4 regions of the Streptomyces vinaceus genome follow, and region 3 is predicted to be linked to each of the others. Evidence: riboswitches for the same ligand, from Rfam matches in the RefSeq annotation. Region 3 holds a riboswitch; each other region holds the start of a gene.
What was found. A riboswitch is a leader RNA that binds a small molecule or an ion and turns the genes downstream of it on or off. The one in region 3 is predicted to bind cobalamin.

Region 1 (8,762 bases), 4.6 Mb from region 3:
GGGCGACGATGACACGCATGATCTCGTTGGTCCCTTCCAGGATCTGGTGCACCCGCAGATCGCGGACGATCTTCTCGATGCCGTACTCACTCAGGTAGCCGTAGCCGCCGTGGAGCTGGAGTGCCTCGTCGGCCACGGCGAAACCCGTATCGGTGGCGAACCGCTTGGCCATCGCACACAGTTCCGCGGCCTTCGGGTCCCCCGCGTCGAGTGCCTCGGCGGCCGTACGGAGCAGGGCGCGGGCCGCGGCCAGCCCGGTGGCCATGTCCGCCAGCCGGAACTGCAGCGCCTGCGCGTCCAGCAGCGGGGATCCGAAGGCCTCGCGGTCGGCGAGGTGGGCCAGGCTCCGGTCCAGAGCGCTCTGGGCTCCGCCGAGCGAGCAGGCGGCGATGCCGAGGCGTCCGCCGTTGAGGCCGTGCATGGCGATGCGGAAGCCGTCGCCCTCCGCGCCGAGCCGGCGGTCGGCCGGCAGGCGGACCCCGTCGAGGACCACCTGCCGGGTGGGCTGGGCGTTCCAGCCCATCTTCCGCTCGTTGGCACCGAAGGAGACTCCGGGGTCGTCCCGTTCGACGACGAACGCCGAGATCCCCCGGGGGCCCGCCTGTCCGGTCCGGGCCATGACGAGGTACACGCCGGCCGCTCCGGCGCCGGAGATGAACTGCTTGACGCCGGTCAGGACGTAGTGGTCCCCGTCCCATACGGCGCGGGTGCGCAAGGCGCTGGCGTCGGAGCCGGTTCCGGGCTCGGTCAGGCAGTAGCTGCCCAGCGTGTCGGCGGCGCACAGGGCGGGCAGCCAGCGCCGGCGCTGTCCGTCGTCCCCGTAGCGGTCCACCATCCAGGCGACCATGTTGTGGATCGACAGGTATCCGGCGATGGAGGGGCACCCGGTGGCGAGCGTCTCGAAGACGAGGACGCCGTCGCTGCGGCTGAGTCCCGAACCGCCGTGCTCCTCGCGGACGTAGACCCCGCCGAGGCCGAGGGAGGCCGCCCGTCGGATGACGTCGACGGGAAAGTGCTTGTCCCGGTCCCAGGCGACGGCGTGCGGGGCCAGGTGTTCCTGCGCGAAATCGAGGGTGACCTCGGCGAGGGCGAGCTGGTCCTGCGTGAGGGTGGTCACGGCGCTCATCCCATCGTCGGGATGGTGAAGCTCGCGCTCTCCTTGGCCCCGGAGGGCCAGCGCGAGGTGACGGTCTTGGTGCGGGTGTAGAAGCGGATCGAGTCGGGCCCGTGCTGGTTGAGGTCGCCGAAGCCGGACCGCTTCCAGCCGCCGAAGGTGTGGTAGGCCACCGGTACGGGGATCGGCACGTTGACACCGACCATGCCGGCGCCCACCCGGCGGGTGAAGTCGCGTGCCGTGTCCCCGTCGCGCGTGAAGATCGCGACGCCGTTGCCGTACGGGTGCTCCGTGGGCAGGCGCAGGGCCTCCTCGTAGTCGCGGGCCCGTACGACGGACAGCACCGGGCCGAAGATCTCCTCGCGGTAGATCCGCATCTGCGGGGTCACCCGGTCGAAGAGGGTGGCTCCGGCGAAGTACCCGGTCTCGTGCCCGGGGAGGGTGAAACCCCTGCCGTCCACGGCGAGTTCTGCGCCCTCGTCGACGCCTATGTCCACATAGCGCCGGACCCGGTCGAGGGCGTCCTGGCTGACCAGCGGCCCGAAGTCGGCTTCCGGGTCGTCGGAGGTGCCGATGCGCAGGGCGGCGATGCGCTCCTTCAGCTTCGCCACCAGGGCGTCGGCGGTCTCCTCGCCCACGGGCACGGCGACGGCGATGGCCATGCAGCGCTCACCCGCGGAGCCGTAGCCGGCACCGATCAGGGCCTCCACCGCCTGGTCGAGGTCGGCGTCCGGCATCACGATCATGTGGTTCTTGGCGCCGCCGAAGCACTGGGCGCGCTTGCCGTGCGCGGCGGCGGTGGCGTAGACGTGCGCGGCGACGGGGGTCGACCCGACGAATCCGAGGGCCTGGACCCGGGGATCTTCGAGCAGGGTGTCCACGGCTTCCTTACCGCCGTTGACGACGTTGAGCACGCCGGGCGGCAGGCCGGCCTCCAGGAACAGTTCGGCCAGCCGCAGGGGTACGGAGGGGGCGCGCTCGGAGGGCTTCAGGATGAAGGCGTTTCCGCAGGCCAGGGCGGGCGCGGCCTGCCACAGCGGGATCATCGCGGGGAAGTTGAACGGGGTGATCCCGGCCACGACGCCCAGCGGCGCGCGCAGCGAGTGCACGTCGATGCCGGTGCCGGCGTTGTCGGTGAACTCGCCCTTGAGGAGGTGCGGGATCCCGGCGGCGAACTCCACTACTTCCAGGCCGCGTTGGAGGTCACCGTGGGCGTCGGCGACGGTCTTGCCGTGCTCACAGGACAGCAGCCGGGCCAGCGACTCGCGTTCGCCCTCGATGAGTTCGAGGAAGCGCAGCAGGACGCGGGCGCGCCGCTGAGGGTTCCACCGGCCCCATTCCTCCTGGGCCTCCTCGGCGGACGCGATCGCCGCCTCGGTGTCGGCGCGGCCCGCCAGGGGGACCCGGGCCTGGACGGTGCCGGTGTTGGGGTCGTACACGTCGGCGAAGAGACCGGAGGTGCCGGTGGTGTGCTTTCCGCCGATGAAATGGGTGAGCTCGCGGACCATCGATGCCTGCTCTCTCGTCAGGTGAGGATCCGAGGAAGGCGCGGCGCTGCCGCAGTCCGGCACCGATCGGGGTGCGCACTGCGGGCTCGCCGCGGGGACAGGAAAGGGCCGGGGGCGCCCTCGTCGAGTCACGAACGCGAGGACAGGCCCTCGCCGTTCGGGTACTCCGCCGGATCACCAGGGCCGTGGTCACGTACCGGTGCCATGCGTGTCTGCTCCATCCTCGTGGACAACACGGAACACCCCACGGCCGGTATCCTGGCTCCCGGATCGACGCGCGTTCTCCGGCCTTCCCGACGGATGGTTTCCGTCAGTGGCCTGACCTGCTGAAGAACGCACTCCCCAGTCACAGTGGCGGGACCGCGCCGGATTCACACCGGCTTCCCTGCACCGCGGGCTTGTCACGAACATATAGTTGGACGTCCTAGTAAGTCCACCCCCACTCCGCGGCTCGATCTACGCTCAAGGCATGCGCATCGTCTCGCTGCTCCCGGCAGCCACCGACATCGTGGCCGAACTCGGCCTCGCCGCCGATCTGGTGGGCCGTACGCACGAGTGCGACTGGCCTCCGCAGGCCGTGGCCGGGGTACCGGTGGTGACGTCCGCCGGGCTCTCCTCCGACGCCCTGACCAGCCGGGAGATCTCCGACGCGGTCGGCGGCGCCGCTCACAGCGGCTCCTCGCTGTACACGCTCGACACCGACGCCCTCGGCGCCCTGGCCCCCGAGGTGGTCCTGACCCAGGACCTGTGCGACGTCTGCGCCGTCTCGTACGCGGGGGTCAGCCGGGCCGTGCGCGTCCTGGACGGCGGGCCCCGTGTGCTCAGCCTGGAGCCGCGCACTCTCGGCGACGTGCTGGACTGCCTGGTCACGGTGGGTGAGCTGCTCGGCGTACCGGATCACGCGCGGGCCCGGCGGGCGGAACTCGCCGACCGGCTGGACGCCGTACGCGGGCTCACCTCGGGGCGGCCGCGCCCCCGGGTCGTGGCGATCGAATGGCTGGATCCGCTCTGGCCGGCCGGGCACTGGGTGCCCGAGCAGATCACGTACGCGGGCGGCGAGGCGCTGATCGCCGCCCCGGGCGAGCACACCCGGCCCATGGACTGGGAGACGGTCCGGGCCGCCCGCCCGGACGTGCTGCTCCTGCTGCCCTGCGGGTTCGCCCCGGAGCGCACCGTACGCGAACGGGAGCTGCTGACGTCCCTGCCCGGCTGGGAGGAACTGCCCGCGGTACGGGCCGGCGCGGTGTGGGTGGTGGACGGCCCCGCCTACTTCAACCGGCCGGGCCCCCGCGTCGTGCGCGGCGCGGAGGTTCTGGCGCACGTCCTGCACGGGGTCCGGGCCGGCGAGCCGGTGACGGCGGCGGAGGCTTCCCGGCTGGGCGGTTCCTGAGGCCGGTTCCTGCGGCCGGGCCCTACTCCGGGCGGTCGGCGACCTGGTACGGGACGAAGGTGCTGGTGTTCTCGTCCACGGCCAGCGGACGCCCGAGGGGCGGGACGGCCCGCTGGGGGCAGTCGAGCCGCTCGCAGAGTCGGCAGCCCATGCCGATGGGCGTCGCGGCCGCGGTGTTGTCCAGGTCGAGGCCGTCGGAGTACACGAGCCGGGAGGCGTGCCGGATCTCGCAGCCCAGCCCGATGGCGAAGGTCTTGCCGGGCTGGCCCCAGCCGCCGCGATGGCGCGTGACCGCGCGGGCTGTCCACAGGTGGCGCTGCCCGTCGGGCATGGCGGCGACCTGGACGTGGATCCGGCCGGGCGCGGCGAAGGCCTCGTAGACGTTCCAGAGCGGGCAGGTGCCGCCCGCGCGGGAGAAGTGGAATCCGGTGGCGGACTGCCGCTTGGACATGTTGCCCGCCCGGTCCACCCGGACGAACGAGAAGGGCACCCCGCGCAGCCTGGGGCGTTGCAGAGTGCTGAGGCGGTGGCAGACCGTCTCGTAGCCGATGCCGAAGTGGTCTGTCAGGCGTTCGATGTCGTAGCGGAATGCCTCTGCGGCGCTGTGGAACGCCTTGTACGGGAGGATCAGCGCGGCGGCGAAGTAGTTGGCGATGCCGATCCGGGCCAACCCGTGCGCGGTGGAGCCGGGCGCGAAGTCCGACGCGAGCCCGTCCAGCTCCTCGGCGTGCTCCAGCAGCGCGAGCTGCGTGGCCATCCGGAAGGCCTGCTGGCCCGGCCGTAGCCCCGAGGACAGGTGCAGCACGCGGGCGGAGTCGTCGTAGTGGTGCAGGTTCTCGCAATCGGCGGCCGTCCGTACGCCGTGGCGGTCGGCGAGGCGCGCGGACAGCGCCCGCACGACCTCCCCGGGCCGGATCCGTATGGCGCGGGCCAGGTCCTCGGCGGCGAGATCGATGTCGTGGAGGTAGTTCTGGCGGCGGTAGAAGAACTCCCGGATCTCCTCGTGGGGAGAGCGCGGCCCACCGGCCCCCGGCAGCCCCTCCCGGTCGCCGTCGGCCCCGGCCAACCGCTCGGCGAGGAGCTGGCCGCGCCGGCCGAGGTCGAGGAGCACCTGGGCGACGGCGGGCATCCGGGACGCCAGCTCGGCCAGGTCCGAGGCCGAGACCCGGGCCTCGGCCACCTCGCCGGCCAGCGCCTCGCGCAGGTCCGCGACCAGGCGGCTGGTGTCGCGCTCCGAGAAGAAGCCCGGGTCGACGCCGAAGGCCTCGGTCAGCCTGAGCAGGACGGGCACCGTCAGGGGGCGGGAATCGTGCTCCATCTGGTTCAGGTAGCTCGGCGAGATCGCCAGGACCCTGGCCAGGTTTGCCTGGCTCATCCGGCGCTCCTCGCGCAGCCGCCGCAGCCTCGCGCCCGCGTACGTCTTGCTCATCGCCCCTCCCTCGTATGCGGACCTCACCCTACGCGCCCGTCCCCGCCCAGGGGTCTTCGCAGACTTGGCAAACGGACGGGAAAAGATTCGCAGAACTTGGCAGCCGTCCACGATTGATGGCACTGGGTGTCGCTGAGAGAGTCGTCCTGCGGCCCGCCGGAACAGGCGGCACCGACAGCGCCCACCGGGCCCGATTCACGCCCTGATATCGGAGATTCGGCAGGTTCTGGTGAGGTTCTGACGAGGTGGTTCGGCAACATTGCTCGGCTCGTTCCACACCGGTTCGGCGGGCCGCTATCCCCTCGCATGGCACTTCGTGCCAATACTTCGCACCCATGACGGGTGTGGAGGCATCACCCGGCAACTCACGGAGACGGTGACGGTCATGGCAGACACGACGAACGCGACGGCAGCGGCAGCGGACCTCGCCGAGCGCTGGTCGACGGATCCCCGGTGGGCGGGCATCGAGCGCACCCACACCGCCGAGGACGTCGTCCGGCTCTCCGGCAGCGTCCGCGAGGAGCACACCCTGGCGCGGCGCGGCGCCGAGCGGCTGTGGCGCCGGCTCCACGAGCAGGACTACGTCCACGCCCTCGGCGCCCTCACCGGCGGCCAGGCCGTCCAGCAGGTGCGGGCCGGACTCCAGGCCATCTACCTCTCGGGCTGGCAGGTCGCCGCCGACGCCAACCAGGCCGGCCACACCTACCCCGACCAGAGCCTCTACCCGGTCAACTCCGTTCCCCAGGTGGTGCGTCGGATCAACAACGCGCTGCTGCGCGCCGACCAGATCGCCACCGCCGAGGGCGGCGCCGACACGACCGACTGGCTCGCGCCGATCGTCGCGGACGCCGAGGCCGGCTTCGGCGGCCCGCTGAACGCCTTCGAGCTGACCAAGGCGATGATCGCGGCGGGCGCGGCCGGCATCCACTACGAGGACCAGCTGGCCTCCGAGAAGAAGTGCGGCCACCTCGGCGGCAAGGTCCTCGTGCCGACCTCCCAGCACATCCGCACGCTGAACGCGGCCCGTCTGGCCGCCGACATCGCGGACACCCCGACCCTGATCATCGCCCGTACGGACGCCCTCGCCGCGAACCTGCTGACCAGCGACGTCGACGAGCGCGACGCGCAGTTCTGCACGGGCGAGCGCACCGCCGAGGGCTTCTACCGCGTCCGGAACGGCATGGCCCCGGTCATCGCCCGCGGGCTCGCCTACGCCCCGTACGCCGACCTCATCTGGATGGAGACCGGCACCCCGGACCTCGCCCAGGCCCGCGAGTTCGCCGAGGCGGTCCACGCGCATTACCCGGACCAGATGCTGGCCTACAACTGCTCGCCGTCCTTCAACTGGAAGGCGGCCCTGGACGACGACCAGATCGCCAAGTTCCAGCGCGAACTCGGCGCGATGGGCTACCGCTTCCAGTTCATCACCCTGGCCGGCTTCCACTCCCTCAACCACGGCATGTTCGACCTCGCCCGGGGCTACGCCGAGCACGGCATGACCGCCTACGTGGACCTCCAGGAGCGCGAATTCGCCGCCCAGGAGCACGGTTTCACCGCCGTCAGGCACCAGCGCGAGGTCGGCACCGGCTACTTCGACCTGGTCTCCACCGCCGTCAACCCCGCCTCCTCCACCACCGCCCTCACGGGCTCCACCGAGGAAGAGCAGTTCCACTAGGGGGTGTCCGGCGGAACCCCGCACGCTCCACCCCGCCGCAGGGCCGGGGTGCCCGCGTACGCGCAGCACCACCCGGGCACCCCTCCCGCACCGTCACCCGCGTTCCGCGAAGGCCGGGGGACCACCTCCGTCCGGCCCTCCCGTCTCCTGGAGGAGACCCGCATGTCCATCCACGCACCGACCCGCCGCGTCGAGGTCCTCGGGACACCGGGCGACCGCCACGACGAGATCCTGACCCCCGGGGCCCTGGACTTCATCACCCGGCTCGACGACGCGTTCCACTCCCGGCGCCTGGAGGTCCTCAAGGAGCGCGTCCGCCGCTCGACCCACCTGGCCGGCGGTACCCCGCTCGTCTTCCCCCTCGCCACGCGCGCGATCCGGGACGACGCCGAGTGGAGGGTCGCGCCGCCGGCGCCGGGCCTCACCGACCGCCGCGTCGAGATCACCGGGCCGCCCGACCGCCGGACGGCCGTGAACGCCCTCAACTCCGGAGCCCGGGTGTGGATGGCCGACCTCGAAGACGCCACCTCGCCCACCTGGGAAAACGTCATCGGCGGTCAGCTGACCCTGCTCGACGTGATCGAGCGGCGGATCGACTTCACCACCCCGGAGGGCAAGGAGTACCGGCTCGGGCCGGACCTCGCGACCATCATGGTCCGCCCGCGCGGCTGGCACCTCCTCGAAGAACACCTGGAGATCGACGGCCGTCCCGTGTCCGCCTCGCTCGTCGACTTCGGCCTGTACTTCTTCCACTGCGCGCAGCGCCAGATCGACGCCGGCCACGGCCCGTACTTCTACCTCCCCAAGCTGGAGAACCGGTACGAGGCCCGTCTGTGGAACGACATCTTCCTGTTCGCCCAGGAGCTGCTCGGCATCCCGCGCGGCACCGTGCGCGCCGCCGTCCTGATCGAGACGATCACCGCCGCGTTCGAGATGGAGGAGATCCTCTACCAGCTGCGCGAGCACAGTGCCGGGTTGAACGCGGGCCGCTGGGACTACCTCTTCAGCCTCATCAAGACCTTCGGCCACCGCACCGACTTCCAGCTCCCCGACCGGTCCTCGGTCACCATGACCGCCCCCTTCCTGCGGGCGTACACCGAACTCCTCGTCCGCACCTGCCACCGGCGCGGAGCCCACGCCATCGGCGGCATGGCCGCCCACGTCCCGGGCAAGGACGCGCAGGCCCACTCCGCCGCCCTCGCCAGGGTCCGCCTCGACAAGGAGCGCGAGGCCGAGGACGGCTTCGACGGCTCCTGGGTGGCCCACCCCGGCCTCGTCCCCGTCTGCCGCGAGGTCTTCGACAACGTGCTGGGAGAGCGGCCGAACCAGCTGGAGCGCACGCGCGAGGACGTCGAAGTCGCCGCCGCCGACCTGCTGTCGGTCCGTCGGATCGCTGCCCCGCCGACCTCCGAAGGCCTTCGCTCCAACGTGACCGTGGCACTGCGCTACTTCGACGCCTGGCTCCGCGGACGCGGCGCGGTCGCCCTGAACGGCCTCATGGAGGACGCGGCGACCGCCGAGATCGCCCGCGTCCAGATCTGGCAGTGGCTCCGCCACGACCGGGTGGAGCGCTCGGCGGTGCTCACGCTCCTCGACGCCGAATGCGAGGCCCTGGCCGAGGAGGACCCCCGGGCCCTGGCCACCGA
Region 2 (8,762 bases), 2.3 Mb from region 3:
CACGATCTCCCGGCGGCCGGACGCCTGGGGGAGGAAGCCCGCGAGCATGCCGACGAAGGCGCAGCCGAACATCTGGTACGGCATCCAGGGACCGACCCCGCCGGTGATGAGGGCGGAGGCGAACAGCGAGGTGCAGCCGAGGGTGAACCCGAAGCCCGGGCCGTAGACCCGGCCGGCCAGGACGAGGACGAAGAAGACCGTCTCGATGCCGGCCGTGCCCGCGCCCAGCGGGCGGATCGCGGCGTTGACGGCGGACAGGACGCCCAGCATGGCCAGGGCCTTGGAGTTGATGCCGCCCTCGGCGATCTCCGAGATCACCACGCACAGGACGACGACCAGCAGGACGCCGAAGATGAGCGGTGGGGCGTAGTGGGAGCCGAACTTGCCCGGTGCGACGAGGAACGGCCAGAAGAACGCGACGATCCCGAGGAACGCGGCCATGGCGATGACGACGCCCGCCCGCGCGTTGATGCGGATGGCTGGGGTGCGCGCGGCAGCGGTCATCGGGCCGGGTCCGTCTCGTCGCGGGGGAAGGCGGAGGCCGCCTGGGCGACCGTGAGGTAGGGGAGGGGCGAGAGGATCTTGGCCGCCTGGGGTGCGAACACGGGAGAGGCGACGATGACCTCCGTGGTGGGGCCGTCCGCGACGACGTCTCCCTCGGCCATGACGACGACCCGGTCGGCCGCACGGGCCACGAACTCGACGTCGTGCGTGGAGATGACGATCGCGCGCCCTTGAGCCGCGAGGTCGTCGACGATGGCGATCAGCTGTTCCTTGGCCCGGTAGTCGAGGCCGCGGGTCGGCTCGTCGAGGAGCACCACCCGGGGAGCCGCCGACAGCTGGATGGCGAGGGCGAGGGCGAGCTTCTGGCCCTCGGACAGGTCGCGGGGGTGGGTGGCGTCGTCGATGCCGGGTGCGAGGCGGTCGAGGATCTCGCGTGCGGCCGGTGCCTCGGAGCCGACCGCCGATTCCGCGTCGGCCTGGTCGAGTTCCTGCTCGACGCTCTCCAGGTACAGCAGGTCCGTGGGGGTCTGGGGGACCAGGCCGACGAGTCGGCGGGCTGCGGCCGCGGACAGCTTCCGCGGGTCGCCGTCCTCGCCCCCGTCGGTGGCGGGGACGAGCACTGTGCCGGCCTTGCGGGGCCCTGAGCCCTGGAGCGCCCAGAGCAGGGAGGACTTGCCCGAGCCGTTGCGGCCCATCAGCGCGGTGATCTCGCCGCCGCGCAGATCGAGGTCGACTTCCCGGACGGCCGGGACGCCGTGATAGGCCACCGTCACCCCGCGGGCCTTCAGGAGAAGGGCGGGGTCCGGGGCGGGTGCCGGCCGCACCGGCGGGGGAGTCGTACCGGCCAGCCGTGTGCGCAGGGGCGCGGCCGCGCGGCGGGCGTCGCGGATGGACAGGGGGAGCGGGGACCAGCCGGCGGCGCGCCCGAGTTCCACGATGGGCGGGGCTATGGACGACGTACGGAAGATCTCGGCGGGCGGCCCGGACACCACGCGGCCGTCGCCGGGGAGGTGGATGACGCGGTCGGCGCACTGGACCACGCGCTCCAGGCGGTGTTCGGCGAGGAGCACGGTGACGCCGAGGTCGTGGACGAGCCGGGTGACGGCCGCCAGGACCTCCTCCGCGGCCGTCGGGTCCAGGGCGGAGGTGGGCTCGTCCAGGACCAGGACCCGGGGGTGCGCGGTGAGCACGGAGCCGATCGCGACCCGTTGCTGCTGGCCGCCGGAGAGCTCGTGGAGGGCGCGATGGCGCAGGTCGGCGAGACCCAGCAGGTCCAGGGTCTCCTCGACGCGCTTGCGCATGGTGGCGGGCGCGACCGCCAGCTGCTCCATGGCGTAGGCGAGTTCCTCCTCGACGGTGTCGGTGACGAACCCGTCGAGCGGATCCTGGCCCACCACGCCCACGACATCGGCGAGTTCGCGGGGCGGGTGCTCGGCGGTGTCCCGGCCGTCGACCGTGACCCGGCCGAAGAGGGTGCCGCCGGTGAAGTGCGGGACGAGTCCGTTGACGGCCCCCAGGAGGGTGGACTTGCCGACGCCCGTGTGACCGACGACGAGGCAGAGTTCGCCCTCCTCGACGGTGAGGTTCACCTCCCGCAGTACCGGTTCTGCCGTGTCCTCGTACCGGACGGTGACCTGGTCGAAGTGGATCACTTGGGTTCCTCGGTGCGCTGTACGGGGACGGCCGGCCGGGCGGGGGCCGTCGGGGGCGGAGCCAGGAACCCGGCCGTCCCGGCGAGCAGGATCGCGGCGGCCGGCACCAGCGGCAGGGTCGGCCAGCTGAGCGGGTAGATGGAGGGGTTCAGCTCCGCGGCGTTGAACCCCGCGTTGCCGAACAGCAGCACCGCGGACAGCACCCCGCACCCGGCCACGGCCCATTCGGCCGCCCGCCACGGGTCGGGACGGTACGTGGTCCGGGTGATCCGGCGCCCGCCGAGCCGCAGCCCGGCCACGCACAGCGCTCCGCCGGCCCCCAGTGCGGGCAGGCCGAGCAGCTTGGGCGCGGTCGCGTCGAGGAGCCCGTACGCCCCGGCGCACAGGCCGCACATGCCGAGCAGCATGAGGGCGCCGGTCAGGCGGCGGGAGCGGCGGGTCGCGGTGCCGGCGCGGCCGTAGCCGCGGGAGTCCATCGCGGCCGCGAGGCGCAGGGAGCGCTCCAGGGCGTCTTCGAGGACGGGGACGACGATGCCGCGCAGCGCGCGCAGACCCCTCGTACGCCCGGCCCGGAGCCTGCGGGCGCGGCGCACCCGCTGGACGCTCGCGACCAGTTGGGGCGCGACGCTGATGGACACGGTGACGGCGACGCCGAGTTCGTACAGGGCGCCCGGGAGCACCCGCAGTGCGCGCTTGGGGTTGGCCAGGGTGTTGGCCGCGCCGATGCAGCACAGCATGCAGGCCAGGCGCAGCCCGTCGGTCGCGGCCGACAGCAGCGCTTCGAGGGAGACCGGACCGCCGAGCCGGATGCCCGCGTACCAGTCGGGCGTGGGGATGTGGGGGAGGGAGAACAGGAAGTGGTCGCGGGGTGTGACGCCGGTGGCGAAGACCGCCCGGAAAGTGACCCGGATCGCGACGACCGTGAGTGCCAGGTAGAGGTAGTACGGGAAGCCGCGGGCCCAGGGGGCCTCGGTGCGGCGCATGGTGATGACGTAACCGAGGACCGCGAGGACGAGGAAGAGCAGCAGCGGATTGTTGGTGCGGCTGACGGCGGTGGCGAGGGCCAGGGCCCAGATCCACCAGGCGACGGGGTGCAGAGTGCGGGGCAGCCGGCGGCCGCCCGCGCCCGGCGCGAGGCCGGACACGGGCGGCTCGGCCGCGACCGTGGTGGTACGGGACACGCCGCTACTCCGTACGACGGCGACGCTTGGCCGCGTAGACGGCGGCGGCGCCGATGAGCAGCACCAGCGCTCCGGTGGCGACGGCGGGCAGGTACGAGCCCGCGTCGTGCTCGGCGTCGGCTGCCGGAGCCGCCTCGACGACTTGGGGGCCGGGGGCCGGCGCGGCCGCGGCCGGTGCGCCGGGGGAGGGCGGTGCCGAAGGGGTGGGCGAGGCGCTCTCCGAGGCGGAGGGGGAGGGCGAGGGACTTGCCGGCGCCGACGGTCCGGGATCGGCCGGCGGCGGATTCTCCGGCCTGGGCCCGGTGTTGACGCCGGGCGGCAGGGGAGCCGCCGTCCGGGTGTCCTGGGGCTGGGGTGCGCCCGTGGGCCGGTCGTTGTGGGCGCGCAGCTGGTCCGGGGTGACCCGGGGCCGGCCCTGGGTGCCCTCGATGTCCGTGGCGCCGAAGGTCCACAGGTCGACGCTGCCCGGCTCCGGCTTGTAGAGCATGGCGCCGAGCCGGCTGTACTCCCAGGTGTTCCGGCCGGGGTTCGCGTGCCAGTACGACCAGTAGGCGGAGGCGGGCGGGGTCAGGACGCAGTCGTCCTGCTCCGGGGTCGGGTACTGCTTGCCGCCCTGGTGCCCGCTGTAGCCGATGCGGCAGATGAACGCCGGACCGTCGTGGCCCGTTCCGGTGGTGGCCCAGCCGCCCTCGTTGAGGAGTTCGTAGCCGGTGGTGGGTGTCGTCCCGCAGGAGCGGTAGACGGGCCCGCCCCAGTGGCCGAAGTCCACGGCGAGGACGGCTCCGGAGGAGGTGGTGCACTGGCCGATGGGCTGCGGGGCGGCGCCCGCCGGGGCCGCGGTGGCGGCGAGCGCCGCCACCGTCAGCCCCAGGGCGGCCGCCGTACGGGCCAGGGCCCGCCGCGCGCGGTGGTGCGTCACGCCCGGCCTCCCGTCGACCCGCGCCGGCGGCGGGCGACGCGGACCGCGCCCCAGCCGCCGAGGACCAGGGCCACCGCGGCGGCGGCCAGTGCGCCGACCTGGGCGCCGGTGGAGGCGAGAGCGCCACCCGCCCCCGAACCGCCGCCGGCCGTCTCCCCGCCCGGGGTCACGATGACGGGAGCGCCGCTCGTGGCGGTGGGGACGGGCTGCGGGGTGGTGCCGTCGAGGCTGCGGTTGAGGGTGGCGAAGGAGATGCCGGTGGCGCCGCCGAGGGCCTGGGTGGAGGCGCGGACGTCGGATCCGGGCTGCGCGTCCCTGGCGATGTTGAACCCGCCGTCGCCGTTCTGCTGCGTCGCCAGGAACGTGCGGGCCTTGGCGATCTGCGCACCGTACTTCCGCGCGTCCAGGGACATGCCCTGGACGGCGAGGGCGGTGGAGTTGACTGAGTCGCCCGAGGCGCCGGGGAAACCGCCGTCGTCCATCTGCCGGGCCGCCAGCCATGCGACGGCCTTGTCCACGGCCGCCTGCGCGTCCGCGTCGGGCAGCAGGTCCAGGGCCATGGCGGCCATGGCCGTGGAGTCCACCTCGTCGTCGCTCTTGTCGACGAGGATGCTTCCGAAGGACCCGTTGGGCCGCTGGAGGCTCTTGAGATAGGCGATGGGTTCGGCGGCGGCCGCGTTCTCGCCCGCGCGGACCTGCGCGATGACGCCGAGGGACTGGTCGAAGACGGACTTGGCGTTCCCGTAGGCGCCCTTTCCGCCGCAGAAGGGAACGGCGTCGAGGTTCCTGGCCCGGCAGGTGTCCTTCGCGAGGGCCCCGATCAGGTCCTGTCCGCCGAAGGCGCGGGGGTTTCGGCCGACCGCTTCGGCGAGGAGCGCGGTCTTGCCGATGGCGCCGCCGACGGCGTACTTCGTACCGATCAGGGTCCAGGCGTGGACCGTCCGCCCCTGGCCGTCCTTGCCGCCCTTGTCGAGGAAGTCGACGATGTTGCGCAGGGTGGCGTCGTCGGTGCCGGCGGCGGCGAGCGCGTAGGCGCCGTCGATGGTCAGGCCGTACGTGGCGAAGCCCGGGGAGCTCTCGTAGTAGCGGCCCTGGACCAGTCGGCCGGGGTGGGTCAGGTACGCCGTGGCCTTCTTGAGGTCGGGTCCGTCACCGGGCGGGAGCGGCGGACGGGAGCCGCTCGGGGAGGGCGACGGCCCGGGGTCGCTCGGCTCGGGGCTCGGTTCCGTCTTCTTGGCGGTCAGCGCCACCAGGTCGCTGTGGGCGGCCGCGAGGACGGCCGGCGCGGTGGGGAACACCTGCGGGTCGGTGAGCCCTTCCTCGAAGGCGAAGCCGCCTCCGGGGAGTTGCTGCTTGGAGAGCCAGAACAGACCCGCGTCGGCGTACGGGGTGTCGCCGAGGGCGCGCAGGGCCTGGGCCGCCCAGCCGGTGGCGCTCGGGCTGCCGGTGGTCATGCCCGCGGCGGCGGGCCACGCGCCACTCGGCAACTGCGACTTCCGCAGGCTCGCGCGGGCCTTCTCGACGACGGCGTCGTGGCCGCCCGCCCGCTTGAGGGCGAGCGCGATCAGTGCCGTGGAGCTCGCGTCGCTGTCGCACCATCCGCCGGGGCGGATGAGGATGCCGGTGAAACCTCCGTCCTCGCACTGGAGGGCGGTCAGCCGGTTCACGGCGTCGGCCGGGGGCGTCACCCCGCCGTTGAGCAGGGCGATGACGGCCATGGCCTGGGCGTCGGACTGGCCGGTGGTGCGGAAGTCGCCCTTGGTGAGGCAGCCGTCGATCGTGTCGCCGTCGCCGATGTCGCGCGGACAGACGTACCTGACCAGGTCCCCGAGCAGGTCGTGTCCGCCGAACGCGCGGGGATCCTTTCCGGTGGACTCGGCGACGAGCGCGAGACGCGCGGCGGCGGTCGCGTCGGGGATGCCGTCCTTTCCGGCCGGGTAGGCGTAGGCGTCCGTCTCGGCGGGCCTGGCCAGGAAGTCGGCGGCCTTGCGGGCCGCCGGGCTCTTCGGGTCGGCGGCCGCGAGGGCGTAGACGGCTTCGGCGGTGAGGAGGTGGTTCGGAGAGGTGGCCCCCTCGTCGACGACGCGCTCGCCGTCCGTCAGCTTCCCGGTGAGCCAGCGGGCGGCGGCGGGCAGGTCGACGGTGCCCGGCGCCACGGTGGGCGGGGTCGTCGGGCCGGACGGGTCCGGGCCGGGGCCGCCGCCCCCCGCGCGGACGTCGGCGGGCGAGAAGGCGGGCTTGCCCGAGGTGCCGCCGACGTCCGTACCGCCGAACACCCAGGCGTCGACGTCGCCGGGCCCCGGGGTGCGGGCCATCGCACCGAGCGGGCTGTAGGTCCAGTTCTGCTGGCCGGGCGAGGCGGTCCAGTACGACCAGTAGGCGGTGGCCTGCGGGGTCAGGACACAGGGTTCCTTCTCCGCGGTGGGGTATTGCGTACCGGAGTTGAAGGACCCCTTGCCGATGCGGCAGATGAAGGCCGGGCCGTCGTGGACGGTGCCCTCGGTGGTGAAACCGGCCTCGTGGAGCAGGTCGTAGCCCGTGGTGGGCGTGGTGTCACAGCCCCGCTCGACCTTGCCCCCGAACGGGCCGAAGTCGACGGCGACGATCGCGCCGGTCGTGGCCGTGCAGCCCTCGATGGGGTCGGCCGCGGCGGACGGGCTCCCGGTGACCAAGGAGACGCTCGCGCCGAAGGCCAGCAGTACCGCCGATATCAGCGACACCAGCCTCTTTTTCCCCGTGCGTCGCTCTGCCAGCTCTGCGGTCCCCACCACGGCCCCTCGTGTCGGCCGGGCGGACGTGTGCGTGGCAAAGGGCTTCGGTCGCACGAGGAGCGCAAGGGAAGCCGTTCGAACCACGCCGTAGTCCGCGACGGCGTTTCTCGCTGCAAAACCTGGCTCCAGGCAGTCCGGCTCGCCCGGCGGTGCCGGGCCTACGGTTGCGGGTCAGCGCCGGATTCCGACCGGCTTCCCCTGGAACTGAGTGCTTATCAGTCGGAGTGGAACACGCCGATAAAGACAGCGTCAAGGTGGGATGCGTCTCACCGGCGAACGCTCCAGCGTCCCTCCGGCAGCGCGGCTCGCGGCGGCTGGCGGAGCCTTGATCACTCAGGTAGCGTCCTGGGCTGCCAGATGGGGGAATCCGGTGAGAAGCCGGAGCTGACGCGCAGCGGTGTGGGACGGCGGGGGCCGTCTCCGAGCCCGAATGCCCATACGGCGATGCAGTACAGGAAGCCGTACCACGCGTTCCGGACGGCGGCCCTCCGGCTTGCCCCGCCGTGCGCCCCGCGCGGTGGCGGAGCGCGTGCCGGACGCGGTCGGCGTCCGCCGATTCCAGGAGCAGGCCATGTCCCGTCCCCGTACCTCCCGCCGCCTCGCGCTCGCGGTGCCCGCCGCGCTCGGCGCCTTGGCCCTCACCGCGCTGCCCGCCTTCGCGACCTCCTCGCCCGCGCAGATCGCCGCGTCCAAGACCAATGGGGTCGCCTACCTCAAGTCGCTGCAGGCGGCGGACGGTTCGTACGCCGGCTCCGGGCTGTCCAACGAGTGGGCGTTCAGCGCCTTCGCCGCCGCCGGTACGGCCGTCGTCGACGTCTACCCCGGTGGCGACACCACGAAGAACGCCCGGTCCGTCTACCGCAACCTGCTCTCCACGTCCGGCTGGCCGTCGGCCTCCCCGGTCGTCACCGACTACGAGCGCGGCGCGCTGAACGCGTACGCCGCCGGCATCGACCCGGCCCGCGTCTCGGCCTCCCGCAACCTGGTCGCGAACATCTACGCGTACTGGCAGACGGCGGAGGCGGGCTACTTCGGCCCCTCCGGGAACTTCAACGGCACCGTATTCGCCGCGCTTTCGCTGGGCGGCGCCAAGACCCAGGCCGGCGGCGCGCGCGTTCCGCAGGCGCTCACGGACTCGATGGTCACCCGGATCCGCGCCAACCAGCACGTCGACGGCGGCTGGACCTACAACAAGGCCGAGGGCAACCCGACCGTCCTCAACTCGGCGGGCGATGTGGACATGACCGGCGCGGCCATGGCGGCCCTCTGCGTCTCCGGCGTCCCCAACACGGACACGGACGTCGTCCAGGCGAAGAACTTCCTGAAGAGCAAGCTCGTCACCGCGACCGGTGCCTTCAACTCCCTGTACGGGGTCAACACCAGCTCCAACGGCTGGGGCGTCGCGGGCCTCAACGCCTGTGGCTTCAACCCACAGACCGGAGACTTCCTCACCGTCGCGGGCAAGACCCCGATCGACTTCCTGATAGCCAACCAGTACAACCCGGCCGGCGGCTTCAAGTACAAGCCGACCGACACCACCCCGTCCGCGTACGCCTCCATCGACGCCCTGCGCGCCGTCGCGGGCGGCGGATTCACCGCGGCCCCGCCGGTCCCTGTCACCCCCGGCGCCCCGCAGTGGGTCGCCCAGACGGCCTTCACCGCCGGTACCGCGACCAAGCTGGCCCTCACCGTCGACGACGGCGCGGGCAACCTCAAGGTCTGCTCCGTGGCCTTC
Region 3 (8,762 bases):
ATCGCCACGCCCGAGGAGCGGGCGGAGCTCGCCGCCGCCGGCCTGGACTCGGGCGGTGGCCGAGCGAAGGAGCCGGTGGCGTGAGCGGGGTCCGCGCGGCGCTGGCGAAGGCGCGGTACTTCGTACGGGAGTTCTCGGGCGAGGCGGCGTACGACCGCTACGTCGTGCACGCCCGTACGCACGACCCGGACGCGCAGGTCATGACCCGCCGCGCCTTCGAACGCGCCCGTACGGACGCGCGCGAGGCCGACCCCCGCGAGGGGTTCGGCTGCTGCTGACGCCCATGAAGGGCCCCGCCGCTGCATCGGCGGGGCCCTTCGGCACGCTCAGTGCACCCACTCCTTGAGGGGCTCGGTAGGCAGGGTGATGCCGACGGGTTCGGGAATTTCGATGTCCTTCCCGAACGGGACTGTGCGGACGCTCTCGTAACGACTGCCGTCCGGCTCACTGTGGACGGTGACCTCGCACTTCTCCCGGTCGATGAGCAGGTACACAGGAATGCCGGTCTCCGCGTAACCACGAGGCTTCTCGTGTCGGTCGCGGGCGTCCGTGTCGGTGTCGTACGACGTGACCTCCACGACCATCAGCACGGGGTCGGGGTCGGCCCATTCCCCATGTCCTGCGAGAGAGGCGGTCAACACCAGGACGCCATCGGGCCGAGCGCGGCCATTGCGATACCGCTGGACCTTGATCCCCTGCTCAGCGTAGAACCACAGGTCCGGCCGCGACTGCATGCACATGCGCGACAACCACACAATGATCGTCCCGTGGTCCCCGTCCGGCACCGCCTTGACCCCCAGCTTCCCGTTGATGAACTCGAACCGCAGCCCTTCGACCTCTCTGGCGGCTATCCGCGCCACGGTCTCGAACTCTTCGGTCAGCATCTGGGGCCGATCTGTCATCACGGTCATGCCTCGCTCGCCCTTCTCGACGGTGCTGTCACCGACGATAGCGCCGGGCACCGACAGCCGTCCGGCACACTCGACCGCATGGACATCGTGATCAGGGAAGCGCTGGCGGCGGAGTACGAGGCGCTCGGGGACCTCACCGCGCAGGCCTACCTCGGGGACGGGCTGCTGACGTTCGGCGAGGACGACCCGTACCTCGCGCGGCTGCGCGATGTGGCGGGGCGCGCCGCCGACGGGGTCATACTCGTCGCCGCGACGGGCGACGGCCGGCTCCTCGGCGGCGTGGCCTTCGCCGCGCCCGGGAGCCGGCTGTGCGACATCGCCGGGCCCGGCGAGGCCGAGTTCCGGATGCTGGCCGTCGCCCGGGAGGGCCGCGGGCGGGGCGCCGGGGAGGCCCTCGTACGGGCCTGCATCGACCGAGCCCGCGCCGTCGAGGGCGTACGGCGCCTCGTCCTGTCGACCACGCGGGACATGGTCGGCGCGCACCGGATCTACGAACGGCTCGGCTTCGTGCGGACGCCGGAACGGGACTGGGAGCCCGTTCCCGACCTCCCTCTGCTCACGTACGGTCTCGAACTGTAGCCACGCCGACACAACATCTAGGGGGTCGCACAGGAAGCGGCCCCCACATGTATGCTCGTGCTCGCTGTCGTCGCAGGGGAATCCGGTGCGAATCCGGAACTGTCCCGCAACGGTATGAAGTACACCCATTGGTGTCACCGCAAGTCCGATGACCTGCCGACAGTGCGCCCGGCTCGACCGAACCGGGTGTCGATACGTCCGGGCCTCGCGGTTGGGCCGGTGGACGCCGCGCGGTGCTGCCCCGTCATGCCCGCGCGCGCCCGCTCGAACCCGCGCCGCAGGTGTCCCGGAGCCGAGCGAGGGAGAGCTCCCCCCGTGACCATCGCGCCTTCCGCACCGCGCGCCGAGTCCGACCCGTCCGACACCGGAATCGAGACCGGGGGACCTGGGGCCGCGCTGCTGCGTACCCTCACCGAGCTGACGGCCGACCTCCCCGACACCGACCCGGGCCGGGTCGCCGCCGCCGCGCTCCGCGGGCGCAGCGCCGCCGCCGACGAGGCGGAACTGCGCGCTCTGGCCACGGAGGCCGCCGCCGGTCTGATCTCCGAGGACCCGGCGTACTCCCGGCTCGCCGCCCGGCTGCTGACGCTGGCCGTCGCCGAGGAAGCCGCGGGCCAGGGGGCCACCTCCTTCTCCGCCTCCGTCGCGGTCGGCCACCGCGAGGGCCTGATCGCGGACCGCACCGCCGAGTTCGTGGCGCTGCACGCGAGCCGCCTCGACGCGCTGGTCGAGCACACGCTCGCCGAGGGCGCCGACGACCGCTTCGGCTTCTTCGGCCTGCGCACCCTGCACAGCCGCTACCTGCTGCGCCACCCGATCACCCGCCAGGTGGTCGAGACCCCGCAGCACTTCATGCTGCGCGTGGCGTGCGGCCTCGCGGAGAACGACACCGTCCAGGCCGTCGAGGAAGTCGCCTCGCTCTACCGGCTGATGAGCCGCCTGGACTACCTGCCGTCCTCGCCCACGCTCTTCAACTCCGGCACCCGGCACCCGCAGATGTCCTCCTGCTACCTGCTGGACTCCCCGCTGGACGAGCTCGACTCGATCTACGACCGCTACCACCAGGTCGCGCGCCTCTCCAAGCACGCCGGCGGCATCGGCCTCTCGTACTCGCGCATCCGCGCCCGCGGTTCGCTGATCCGCGGTACGAACGGCCACTCCAACGGCATCGTGCCGTTCCTGAAGACCCTCGACGCCTCCGTCGCCGCAGTGAACCAGGGCGGTCGCCGCAAGGGCGCCGCCGCCGTCTACCTGGAGACCTGGCACGCGGACATCGAGGAGTTCCTGGAGCTCCGCGACAACACGGGCGAGGACCAGCGCCGTACGCACAACCTGAACCTCGCCCACTGGGTGCCGGACGAGTTCATGCGCCGCGTGAACGCCGACGCCGACTGGTCGCTGTTCTCCCCGGCCGACGTGCCCGAGCTGGTCGACCTGTGGGGCGACGAGTTCGACGCCGCGTACCGCAAGGCCGAGGCCGAGGGCCTGGCCCGCAAGACCATGCCCGCCCGCGACCTGTACGGCCGGATGATGCGCACCCTCGCGCAGACCGGCCAGGGCTGGATGACCTTCAAGGACGCCTCCAACCGCACGGCGAACCAGACCGCCGAGCCGGGCACGGTCGTCCACTCCTCCAACCTCTGCACCGAGATCATCGAGGTCACCAACGACGGCGAGACCGCCGTCTGCAACCTCGGCTCGGTCAACATGGGCGCGTTCGTGGTGGACGGGGAGATCGACTGGGAGCGCCTGGACGAGACCGTCCGCACCGCGGTCACCTTCCTCGACCGCGTCGTGGACATCAACTTCTACCCGACCGAGCAGGCGGGCCGCTCCAACGCCCGCTGGCGGCCGGTGGGCCTGGGCGCGATGGGCCTCCAGGACGTCTTCTTCAAGCTGAGGATGCCCTTCGACTCCCCCGAGGCGAAGGCCCTGTCCACCAAGCTCTCCGAGCGCATCATGCTGGCCGCGTACGAGGCCTCCTGCGACCTCGCCGAGCGCAGCGGCCCCCTGCCGGCCTGGGAGCAGACCCGCACCGCCCGCGGCGTCCTGCACCCCGACCACTTCGACGTCGAGCTCAACTGGCCCGAGCGCTGGGACGCCCTGCGCGCCCGGATCGCGAAGTCCGGCATGCGCAACTCCCTGCTCCTGGCCATCGCCCCGACGGCGACGATCGCCTCGATCGCCGGTGTGTACGAGTGCATCGAGCCGCAGGTCTCCAACCTGTTCAAGCGCGAGACGCTGAGCGGCGAGTTCCTCCAGGTCAACGCGTACCTGGTGGAGGAGCTGAAGAACCTCGGCGTGTGGGACGCGCAGACCCGCGAGGCGCTGCGCGAGTCCAGCGGCTCGGTGCAGGGCTTCGGCTGGATCCCGGCCGAGGTGCGCGAGTTGTACCGCACGGCGTGGGAGATCCCGCAGCGCGGTCTGATCGACATGGCGGCGGCCCGTACGCCGTTCCTCGACCAGGCGCAGTCGCTGAACCTGTTCCTGGAGACGCCCACCATCGGCAAGCTGTCGTCGATGTACGCGTACGCCTGGAAGCAGGGCCTGAAGACCACGTACTACCTGCGCTCGCGCCCGGCGACGAAGATCGCCCGCGCCGCGACCGGCAGCGCCGTGCCGGCCGCCGCCGCCCCACTCCCGCAGGCCGTCGACGCGGACGCCCTGGCCTGCTCCCTTGAGAACCCCGAGTCCTGCGAGGCCTGCCAGTAATGAGCTCCACCGACAACAAGAACCTCCTCGACCCGGGCTTCGAGCTGACGCTGCGCCCCATGCGCTACCCGGACTTCTACGAGCGCTACCGGGACGCGATCAAGAACACCTGGACCGTCGAGGAGGTCGACCTCCACTCGGACGTCGCCGACCTCGCGAAGCTGACGCCGGCCGAGCAGCACATGATCGGCCGTCTGGTCGCGTTCTTCGCGACGGGCGACTCGATCGTCTCGAACAACCTGGTGCTGACGCTCTACAAGCACATCAACTCCCCGGAGGCGCGCCTGTACCTGTCGCGCCAGCTGTTCGAGGAGGCCGTGCACGTCCAGTTCTACCTGACGCTGCTCGACACCTACCTGCCCGACCCGGACGACCGCGCGGCCGCCTTCGACGCCGTCGAGGAGATCCCGTCGATCCGCGAGAAGGCGCAGTTCTGCTTCAAGTGGATGGACTCGGTCGAGAAGATCGACCGGCTGGAGACGCAGGCCGACCGCCGCCGCTTCCTGCTGAACCTGATCTGCTTCGCGGCGTGCATCGAGGGCCTGTTCTTCTACGGCGCCTTCGCCTACGTGTACTGGTTCCGCTCGCGCGGTCTGCTGCACGGTCTGGCCACCGGCACCAACTGGGTGTTCCGCGACGAGACCATGCACATGAACTTCGCGTTCGAGGTCGTGGACACCGTCCGCAAGGAGGAGCCGGAGCTCTTCGACGACGCGCTCCAGCAGCAGGTCACGGACATGCTGAAGGAGGCCGTCGAGGCGGAGCTCCAGTTCGGCCGCGACCTGTGCGGTGACGGCCTGCCGGGCATGAACACCGAGTCGATGCGCGAGTACCTGGAGTGCGTCGCGGACCAGCGCCTGGTCCGCCTCGGCTTCCCCGCGGTGTACGGCTCCCAGAACCCGTTCTCCTTCATGGAGCTCCAGGGCGTCCAGGAGCTGACGAACTTCTTCGAGCGCCGCCCGTCGGCCTACCAGGTCGCGGTCGAGGGCACGGTCGACCTCGACGAGGACTTCTGAGTCCTCCGCTCCGGCGGCTCGACAGCGTCCCCGCCCATGGGGAGAACGACCCGGGTGACCGGGTTCCCGGGCGGGGGCGCTTCGCCATGTCCGCGAGCGGCTGGGCCGGGCGGGGCCGGCTGCGGCCCGGAGGTTAGCTGTAGCTGCTGGGCCGCGCGTAGCTGCCGGTCGATGCGGCGCTCGCGCAGCACTCCGTACAGGGCGGGGGCGAGGAGCAGGGCGGCGAGGACGAGAACGGTGAGGTAGTCGAGGAGCGTGTTCATGCCCTCCACTCTCGTCGGCGGCGGGAAAACCGGACAGTGGCAGGACTGTCATGGAAGTGCGAATTACTGCCACACTGGGTCCATGCTGAAGAACGTGGCCGTGGCCCTCGTCGACGGAGTGGCACCCTTCGAGTTCGGGATCTTCTGCGAGGTCTTCGGGCTCGACCGGAGCGAGCAGGGCCTGCCGGTGTACGACTTCGCCGTGTGCGCGGCCGAGGAGGGCCCGCTGGCCATGGCCGACGTCGGCTTCGCGATCGCGCCGGCGTACGGCCTGGACCGGCTGGAGGAGGCGGAGCTGATCTGCCTGCCCGCCGACCGGCAGGCTCCCGTACGCGCGTACCCCGAGCCCCTCCTCGACGCCCTGCGCCGCGCCGTGGACCGCGGCGCGCGCGTGCTCAGCGTGTGCAGCGGCGCCTTCGTGCTCGGCGCGGCCGGGCTGCTGGACGGGCGGCGCTGCACCACGCACTGGATGCACGCCCCGGCGCTGGCCCGCCGCTTCCCGCGGGCCGTGGTCGACCCGGACGTGCTCTACGTCGACGAGGGCCAGGTCATCACCTCGGCCGGGACCGCCTCGGGCATCGACGCGTGCCTGCACGTGGTCCGCCAGGAGCACGGGGCCGAGGTGGCGAACACGATCGCCCGGCGGATGGTCGTACCGCCCCACCGGGACGGCGGCCAGGCCCAGTTCATCCGGCGCCCGCTCCCGCGCACGGCGTGCGACACGGTCGGGGAGGTCATCGGGTGGATGGCCCGGCACCTGGACGAGGAGATCACCGTCGAGCAGCTCGCCGAGCGCGCGCACATGTCACCGCGCACCTTCGCGCGCCGCTTCCTCCAGGAGACCGGGACGACCCCGTACCAGTGGGTGCTGCGGCAGCGCGTCCTGCTGGCGCAGGAACTGCTGGAGGCCACGGACGAGACGGTCGACACGATCGCGGGCCGCTGCGGCTTCGGCAATGCGGCGGCCCTGCGCCACCACTTCCTGCGGGCCCTGGGAACCACCCCGAATGCCTTCAGGCGCGCCTTCCGGGGCCCGCAGGCCGCCGCTTAGGCGTTGGGGACCGTTTCGTAGCGCGGGGTGCCCTCTTCCATCTGGCGCAGGGCGTCCTTGCGGTCGCGCTTGGAGAGGCGGTCGATGTAGAGGTACCCGTGCAGGTGGTCCGTCTCGTGCTGGAGGCAGCGCGCGAAGTAGCCCGTGCCGCGCACCTTGATCGGGTTGCCCTGCGCGTCCTGGCCGGTCACCTCGGCGTAGTCCGGGCGGGCCAGCGAGGCGTAGGCGGTCGGGACCGAGAGGCAGCCCTCGTTGGAGTCGTCGAGCACGCGGGAGGCGGCCGGGAGCTCCACCAGCTTCGGGTTGACCACGACACCGGTGTGGCGCACGCCGTCGTCGTCCGGGCAGTCGTAGACGAAGACCTTGGCGTCCACGCCGATCTGGTTCGCGGCCAGGCCCACGCCCTCGGCGGCCTTCTGGCTGGCGAACATGTCGTCGATTAGCTGTGCCAGTTCGTCGCCGAACTCGGTGACGTCCTTGCACTCGCGGTGCAGGACGGGGTTGCCGACCACCGTGATCGGGCGGGCGGTGCCGCGCTCGCGGTGGGCGAGCTCGCGCGCCTCACAGTCCTCGGTGTCCACGACGTACCCGTCGTTGACGATCTCGACGACCTCGTTCTCCTGCTGCGCCATGTCCGCCGTACGCCTTCCGTAAGTCCACCCGTTCACGATGTGCCGGTACAGCCTACGGTGCCCGGTCAGCAGACCTCTTCGAGATCCCGCCATTCACGGGTGTCCGGGCTGTCCGCGACCCAGCCGTCGAGCAGTCCGCGCACCAGGCCGGCCGGCGCCGCGATCCCGCACTCCCGCTCCGGGACCCACAGCGGGCCGGACCCGTTCGTACGGTGGCCCAGCGGCCCGGGATGTCCCGGTTCGCTGTGGTCGTGCGGGTCCAGGTGCTCCCCGTCGCCCTCGCCGCTCGGCATCACGCTCTCCGAGCAGGTCCGGCACAGCAGCCGCACCGAGGACGACCAGTCCTCGGCGGCGAAGCCCGCGTCCGAGGCCAGCTGCTCCAGCGCGTCGCGGTCCTCCTCGGTGGCCGCCTCCAGCAGCACCACCCACGTCGGCACCGGCGAGGGCGCCCACAGCTCGATCTCGTCGAAGACCGGGTACGAGGGGCCGGCCGCGGTGACCCGCTCGCCGTGCGGGACCCCGTCGTGCAGGACGACCTCGCCCCAGCGCCGCCCCGAGGAGGGCAGCGGGATCGACAGGACCTCCATGCGGGCCGGGTCCAGCCTGCGGCCCCAGACCACCTCGGCCTCCCCCTCGGGAGACAGCCGCACGGCGGCGCTGCCGAGCTCCATGCCGACCGGTTCGCCGCTGCCCTTCGCGGGGTGGTTACCCGAGCCGTGCGGGTCACCGGGCACCTTCAGCCCGTACGCCTGCCAGGCCCGGCGGGCCAGCGGCCAGTCCTGCAGCGCGGTCGCGGCGATCCCGACGTTCCACCAGTCCGGGGCGCCGGTCTCGCGGTCCAGCAGGGCCACGGCGCGCAGCCCGGCGGCCCGCGCCTGCTCCCAGTCGTGCCGGAACTTGTGCAGCAGGGCGAGGTTGAACCACGACTCGGACAGCCAGGGCTCCAGGTCGGCGGCTCTGGTGAGCAGCGCGCCCGCGTCCTCGTACCGCCCGTCGCCGATCAGCGTGAACGCGCGGTCGGTGGCCTGCCGCCACGAGGCGGAGGGCCGATGCCGTACCTTCCCGAAGATCCTCACGATTCCCGCCTGCCGGTCCAACGGTGCAGCCTTGCGGACACCCTCACGGACACTCCTACTGGCATCCAACCATGCCCACTCGGACGGCCGCTCATTACCCATGGGTTACCCAGGTGGGACGGGAACAACTCTGTCACGTCAACCCCTGGCCAGAACCCTCGCCAGACACTCCACGACCTCCGGCTGGTAGTCCCGCCCCGTGCCCAGCCGCAGCTGTTCCAGGGCCGCGAGGGGGCCGCCCGGGTGACGGGTCCCGCCCAGCAGGTCCTCGTAGGCGTTGACCGCCCGGACGATGCGCGCCAGGGCGGGCTGCTCCCGGTACGGGTCGGCCTGCCGCTCCACGATGACGGCCACCTCGGCGGGCACCCCGGTCTGGCGGGCCACCTCCCCGCCCAGCTCGGCGATCCGGCGGGCCTCGGCGGGCGGCAGCCCGGCGGTGGCCCCGGCCCGGACCGGGTCGACGAGCGAGAGCTGGCCGATGTCGTGCATGAGGGCGGCGTACTCCAGCACCGTGAGCTCCCG
Region 4 (4,012 bases), 2.3 Mb from region 3:
AGCTGGCCGACGCCGGCATCACCGAGGTGCCGACCGGTGACTTCTCGTACTACGACCACGTCCTGGACACCAGCGTCATGGTCGGCGCCGTCCCCGAGCGCCACCGCGCGGCCGTCGCGGCCGACCGCCTGGACGGCTACTTCGCGATGGCCCGCGGCACCCAGGACGTGGCCCCGCTGGAGATGACCAAGTGGTTCGACACGAACTACCACTACCTGGTCCCCGAGCTCGGTCCGGACACGGTCTTCACCGCCGACCCCGGCAAGCAGGTCGCCGAGCTGGAGGAGGCCCTCGCGCTCGGGCACACCGCCCGCCCGGTCCTCGTCGGCCCCCTCACCTACCTGCTGCTGGCCAAGCCCGCGCCCGGCGTGGCCGCCGACTTCCAGCCGATCACGCTGCTCGACCGGCTCCTGCCCGTGTACGCCCGGGTCCTGGCCGAGCTGCGCGCCGCGGGCGCCGAGTGGGTCCAGCTGGACGAGCCCGCGCTGGTCCAGGACCGCACCCCGGCCGACCTGAACGCCGCCGCCCGCGCCTACCGCGAGCTCGGTGCGCTGACCGAGCGGCCCAAGCTGCTCGTCGCCTCCTACTTCGGCCGGCTCGGCGAGGCCCTCCAGGTGCTGGCCGCGGCCCCGGTCGAAGGCCTGGCCCTCGATTTCACGGCGGGCGGCGCCGCGAACCTCGCCGACCTCGCCGCCGTCGGCGGGCTCCCCGGCAAGCGCCTGGTCGCCGGTGTGGTCGACGGCCGCAACGTCTGGATCAACGACTACCAGAAGTCCCTGACCACCCTCGGTACCCTCCTGGGCCTCGCCGGCCAGGTGGACGTGGCCGCGTCCTGCTCCCTCCTGCACGTGCCGCTCGACGCGAGCGCCGAGCGGGACATCGATCCGCAGATCCGGCGCTGGCTCGCCTTCGCCCGCCAGAAGACCACCGAGATCGCCACGCTCGCCCGCGGCCTCGCCCGGGGCACGGACTCCATCGCGGCCCAACTGGCCGCCAACCGCGCCGACCTGGCGTCCCGGGCATCCTCCTCGATCACCCGTGACCCCGCCGTCCGCGCCCGTACCGCCGCGATCACCGATGCCGACGGGCGGCGCTCGCAGCCCTACGCGCAGCGCACCGCGGCCCAGCGCGCCCTCCTCGGGCTGCCGTTGCTGCCCACCACGACCATCGGCTCCTTCCCCCAGACGAACGAGCTGCGCACCGCGCGCGCCGACCTGCGGGCCGGCCGCATCGGCACCGCCGGCTACGAGGAGCGGATCAAGGACGAGATCCGCGAGGTGCTCTCCTTCCAGGAGAAGGCCGGTCTGGACGTCCTGGTGCACGGCGAGCCCGAACGCAACGACATGGTGCAGTACTTCGCCGAGCAGCTCACCGGCTACCTCGCCACGCAGCACGGCTGGGTGCAGTCGTACGGCACCCGCTACGTCCGGCCGCCGGTCCTGGCCGGGGACATCTCCCGCCCGGAGCCGATGACCGTCCGCTGGACCACGTACGCCCAGTCCCAGACGTCCAGGCCGGTCAAGGCCATGCTGACCGGCCCGGTCACGATGCTCGCCTGGTCCTTCGTACGCGACGACCAGCCGCTCGGCGAGACCGCGCGGCAGGTCGCCCTCGCCCTGCGCGACGAGGTCGACGACCTCGAAGCCGCCGGGACCTCGGTGATCCAGGTCGACGAACCCGCCCTGCGGGAGACCCTGCCGCTGCGCGCGGCCGACCACGCCGAGTACCTCGCGTGGGCCACCGAGTCCTTCCGCCTCACCACCGGCGGCGTCCGGCCGGACACCCAGATCCACACGCACATGTGCTACGCGGAGTTCGGCGATATCGTCCAGGCCATCGACGACCTCGACGCCGACGTGATCAGCCTGGAGGCCGCCCGCTCCCACATGCAGGTCGCCGGCGAACTGGCCGCGCACGGCTACCCCCGCGAGGCCGGCCCCGGTGTCTGGGACATCCACTCCCCGCGCGTTCCGAGCACCGAGGAGGCGGCCGCGCTGCTGCGGAGGGGGCTCCGGGCCATCCCCGCCGAACGGCTCTGGGTCAACCCGGACTGCGGCCTCAAGACCCGCGGCTGGACCGAGACCCGCGCCTCCCTGGAACATCTCGTCGCGGCCGCGCATGAGGTCCGCGCGGAACTCACGGCCGGCGACTGACCCCCTGACGCGCGGGCGGTGCGTGCCGAAGTACGCTTCCACGCACTGCTCTTCGGCCCGTACGATGCGTTCTGCTCCGGCCCACCGCGGCCGGAGCACACAACCGAATGCATGCACAACTGGGGGAAGCCGGTGGGAATCCGGCGCTGACCTGCAACCGTGAACGGCGCCCGGTGCGCCGTGAGTCGGAGAACCCGGGGTGGGATGTGCACCGCTTCCCACTGTCACGGTCTGCAGTCCGAAGCCCCAGCCTGACCCGGCACCCGGGTGCGCTCCCCTCCAGGGCGTGCGCACGGGGTGTGCGCGGGTGGGGGTCGAAGGGTTCGCGCCGGCAGACCCGAAGATCCCACCAGGAAGGCTCTCCATGCGCCAGATCCTCGTCCGCCGCTCCGTGATCACCACGGCCGCCCTCGGTCTCGCCCTCGCCACCGCTCCGGCCGCGGCCGAGGCGAAGTCCAAGCCGGACACGAACGCGGCGGTCAAGGTGGACGTGACCGTCCAGGGCCCCGACGGGCTGCTGTTCAAGGGCAAGGTCAAGACCAAGGGCCACGACGTCACCACCGTGACCGGCGGCACCCACCAGTGCGACGGCACCAACGGCGGCGCCCACCCGTCCAAGGTCCCCACCCCGACCGCGGCCCTCGACGACGCCGCCCACAAGAAGGGCTTCACCTGGGACGGCACCTGGTACGCGTCCTTCGACGACTACTCCGTCGACACCATAAAGAACGTCAGCGGCGGCGGCTCCGCCTACTGGAGCATCGCCGTCAACGGCACCCCCACCCCGGTCGGCGGCTGCCAGTTCAAGCTGAGCGCCGGCGATCAGGTGTCCTTCACCTGGACGTCCTTCTAGAGCCTGTCGTCAAAGTGATCTTGGGTTGTGGATCATGGAGTGATGATATGCCGCCATGAACTGTCCGATGCCGAGTGGGAGCTCATACGTCCCTTGCTGCCCCGGCCTGCGCTGGGGCGGCCCCGGCAGGACGACCGGATGGTCCTCAACGGGATCGTATGGAAGTTCCGCACCGGTGTCCCCTGGCGGGACGTGCCCGAGCGGTACGGCCCGTGGGCCAGCCTCCACACCCGCTTCCGGCGCTGGGCGGCGGACGGCACGTTCGACCGGATGCTGCGGGCCGCGCAGGCGAACGCGGACGCGGCGGGTGACATCGACTGGCTGGTGTCGGTCGATTCCACCATCGTCCGCGCCCACCAGCACGCCGCCGGGGCCCGAAAAGGGGGCACCAAAACCCGGCCCTCGGCCGGTCCCGGGGCGGCCTGACCAGCAAGGTCCACCTCGCCTGCGACGCGACCGGCCGCCCGCTCGCATTCGTCCTGACGGGCGGGAACACCAACGACTGCACCCGGTTCACCGCGGTGATGGACGCCATCCAGGTGCCCCGCCTCGGACCGGGCCGGCCCCGGAGCAGACCCGATCGCGTCATCGGCGACAGGGGCTATAGCTCCAAGGCGATCCGCACCTGGCTGCGGCGCCGCGGCATCAGGCACACCATCCCTGAGCGTGCCGACCAGGTGCGCAACCGGGCCCGGAAAGGAAGCCTCGGCGGCCCACCTCCGGCCTTCGACAAGGAGGTCTACAAGCACCGCAAGGTCGTGGAACGGTGCTTCAACCGCTTGAAGCAATGGCGCGGGATAGCCACCCGATACGACAAGACCGCCGAGTCCCACCAAGCAGCCGTCTCCCTCGCCTCGCTCCTGATGTGGGCGTGACACGTTGAAGTCACTTCTTACAGGGGCTCTCCGGCGCGACGGTCAGTCCGAGAAAGGACTCCGGTAACGGACGCTGAGAACGGCTCTCGTTCGGTGCGCGGCAGCGGCACTTCGACCAGTTTGCCGTCATA

Region 1: linked by a shared signal. The riboswitch ahead of CP980_RS32520 (CoA-acylating methylmalonate-semialdehyde dehydrogenase) and the one ahead of CP980_RS11460 (ribonucleoside-diphosphate reductase subunit alpha) in region 3 are both predicted to bind cobalamin.
Region 2: linked by a shared signal. The riboswitch ahead of CP980_RS01510 (prenyltransferase/squalene oxidase repeat-containing protein) and the one ahead of CP980_RS11460 (ribonucleoside-diphosphate reductase subunit alpha) in region 3 are both predicted to bind cobalamin.
Region 4: linked by a shared signal. The riboswitch ahead of CP980_RS01495 (DUF4430 domain-containing protein) and the one ahead of CP980_RS11460 (ribonucleoside-diphosphate reductase subunit alpha) in region 3 are both predicted to bind cobalamin.

What each region holds. Positions count from the first base shown of each region.
Region 1 covers NZ_CP023692.1:7,207,485-7,216,246, reverse strand. Annotated here, with positions in the region: gene CP980_RS32525 (acyl-CoA dehydrogenase family protein) at 1-1,126, opposite strand, end outside; gene CP980_RS32520 (CoA-acylating methylmalonate-semialdehyde dehydrogenase) at 1,123-2,622, opposite strand; cobalamin riboswitch at 2,854-3,032, opposite strand; gene CP980_RS32515 (cobalamin-binding protein) at 3,092-4,012, shown strand; gene CP980_RS32510 (short-chain fatty acyl-CoA regulator family protein) at 4,035-5,441, opposite strand; gene aceA (isocitrate lyase) at 5,827-7,116, shown strand; gene aceB (malate synthase A) at 7,279-8,762, shown strand, end outside.
Region 2 covers NZ_CP023692.1:325,920-334,681, reverse strand. Annotated here, with positions in the region: gene CP980_RS01535 (ECF transporter S component family protein) at 1-504, opposite strand, end outside; gene CP980_RS01530 (ABC transporter ATP-binding protein) at 501-2,156, opposite strand; gene CP980_RS01525 (energy-coupling factor transporter transmembrane component T) at 2,153-3,337, opposite strand; gene CP980_RS01520 (hypothetical protein) at 3,342-4,256, opposite strand; gene CP980_RS01515 (prenyltransferase/squalene oxidase repeat-containing protein) at 4,253-7,024, opposite strand; cobalamin riboswitch at 7,356-7,483, shown strand; gene CP980_RS01510 (prenyltransferase/squalene oxidase repeat-containing protein) at 7,599-8,762, shown strand, end outside.
Region 3 covers NZ_CP023692.1:2,621,301-2,630,062, forward strand. Annotated here, with positions in the region: gene CP980_RS11440 (carbon starvation CstA family protein) at 1-84, shown strand, start outside; gene CP980_RS11445 (CstA-like transporter-associated (seleno)protein) at 81-278, shown strand; gene CP980_RS11450 (Uma2 family endonuclease) at 327-911, opposite strand; gene CP980_RS11455 (GNAT family N-acetyltransferase) at 990-1,490, shown strand; cobalamin riboswitch at 1,542-1,665, shown strand; gene CP980_RS11460 (ribonucleoside-diphosphate reductase subunit alpha) at 1,806-4,202, shown strand; gene CP980_RS11465 (ribonucleotide-diphosphate reductase subunit beta) at 4,202-5,218, shown strand; gene CP980_RS11470 (helix-turn-helix domain-containing protein) at 5,564-6,532, shown strand; gene def (peptide deformylase) at 6,529-7,164, opposite strand; gene CP980_RS11480 (tetratricopeptide repeat protein) at 7,230-8,240, opposite strand; gene CP980_RS11485 (HD-GYP domain-containing protein) at 8,379-8,762, opposite strand, start outside.
Region 4 covers NZ_CP023692.1:321,236-325,247, forward strand. Annotated here, with positions in the region: gene metE (5-methyltetrahydropteroyltriglutamate--homocysteine S-methyltransferase) at 1-2,153, shown strand, start outside; cobalamin riboswitch at 2,221-2,369, shown strand; gene CP980_RS01495 (DUF4430 domain-containing protein) at 2,518-3,006, shown strand; one part of gene CP980_RS01500 (IS5 family transposase) at 3,049-3,388, shown strand; one part of gene CP980_RS01500 (IS5 family transposase) at 3,388-3,881, shown strand; gene CP980_RS01505 (hypothetical protein) at 3,899-4,012, opposite strand, start outside.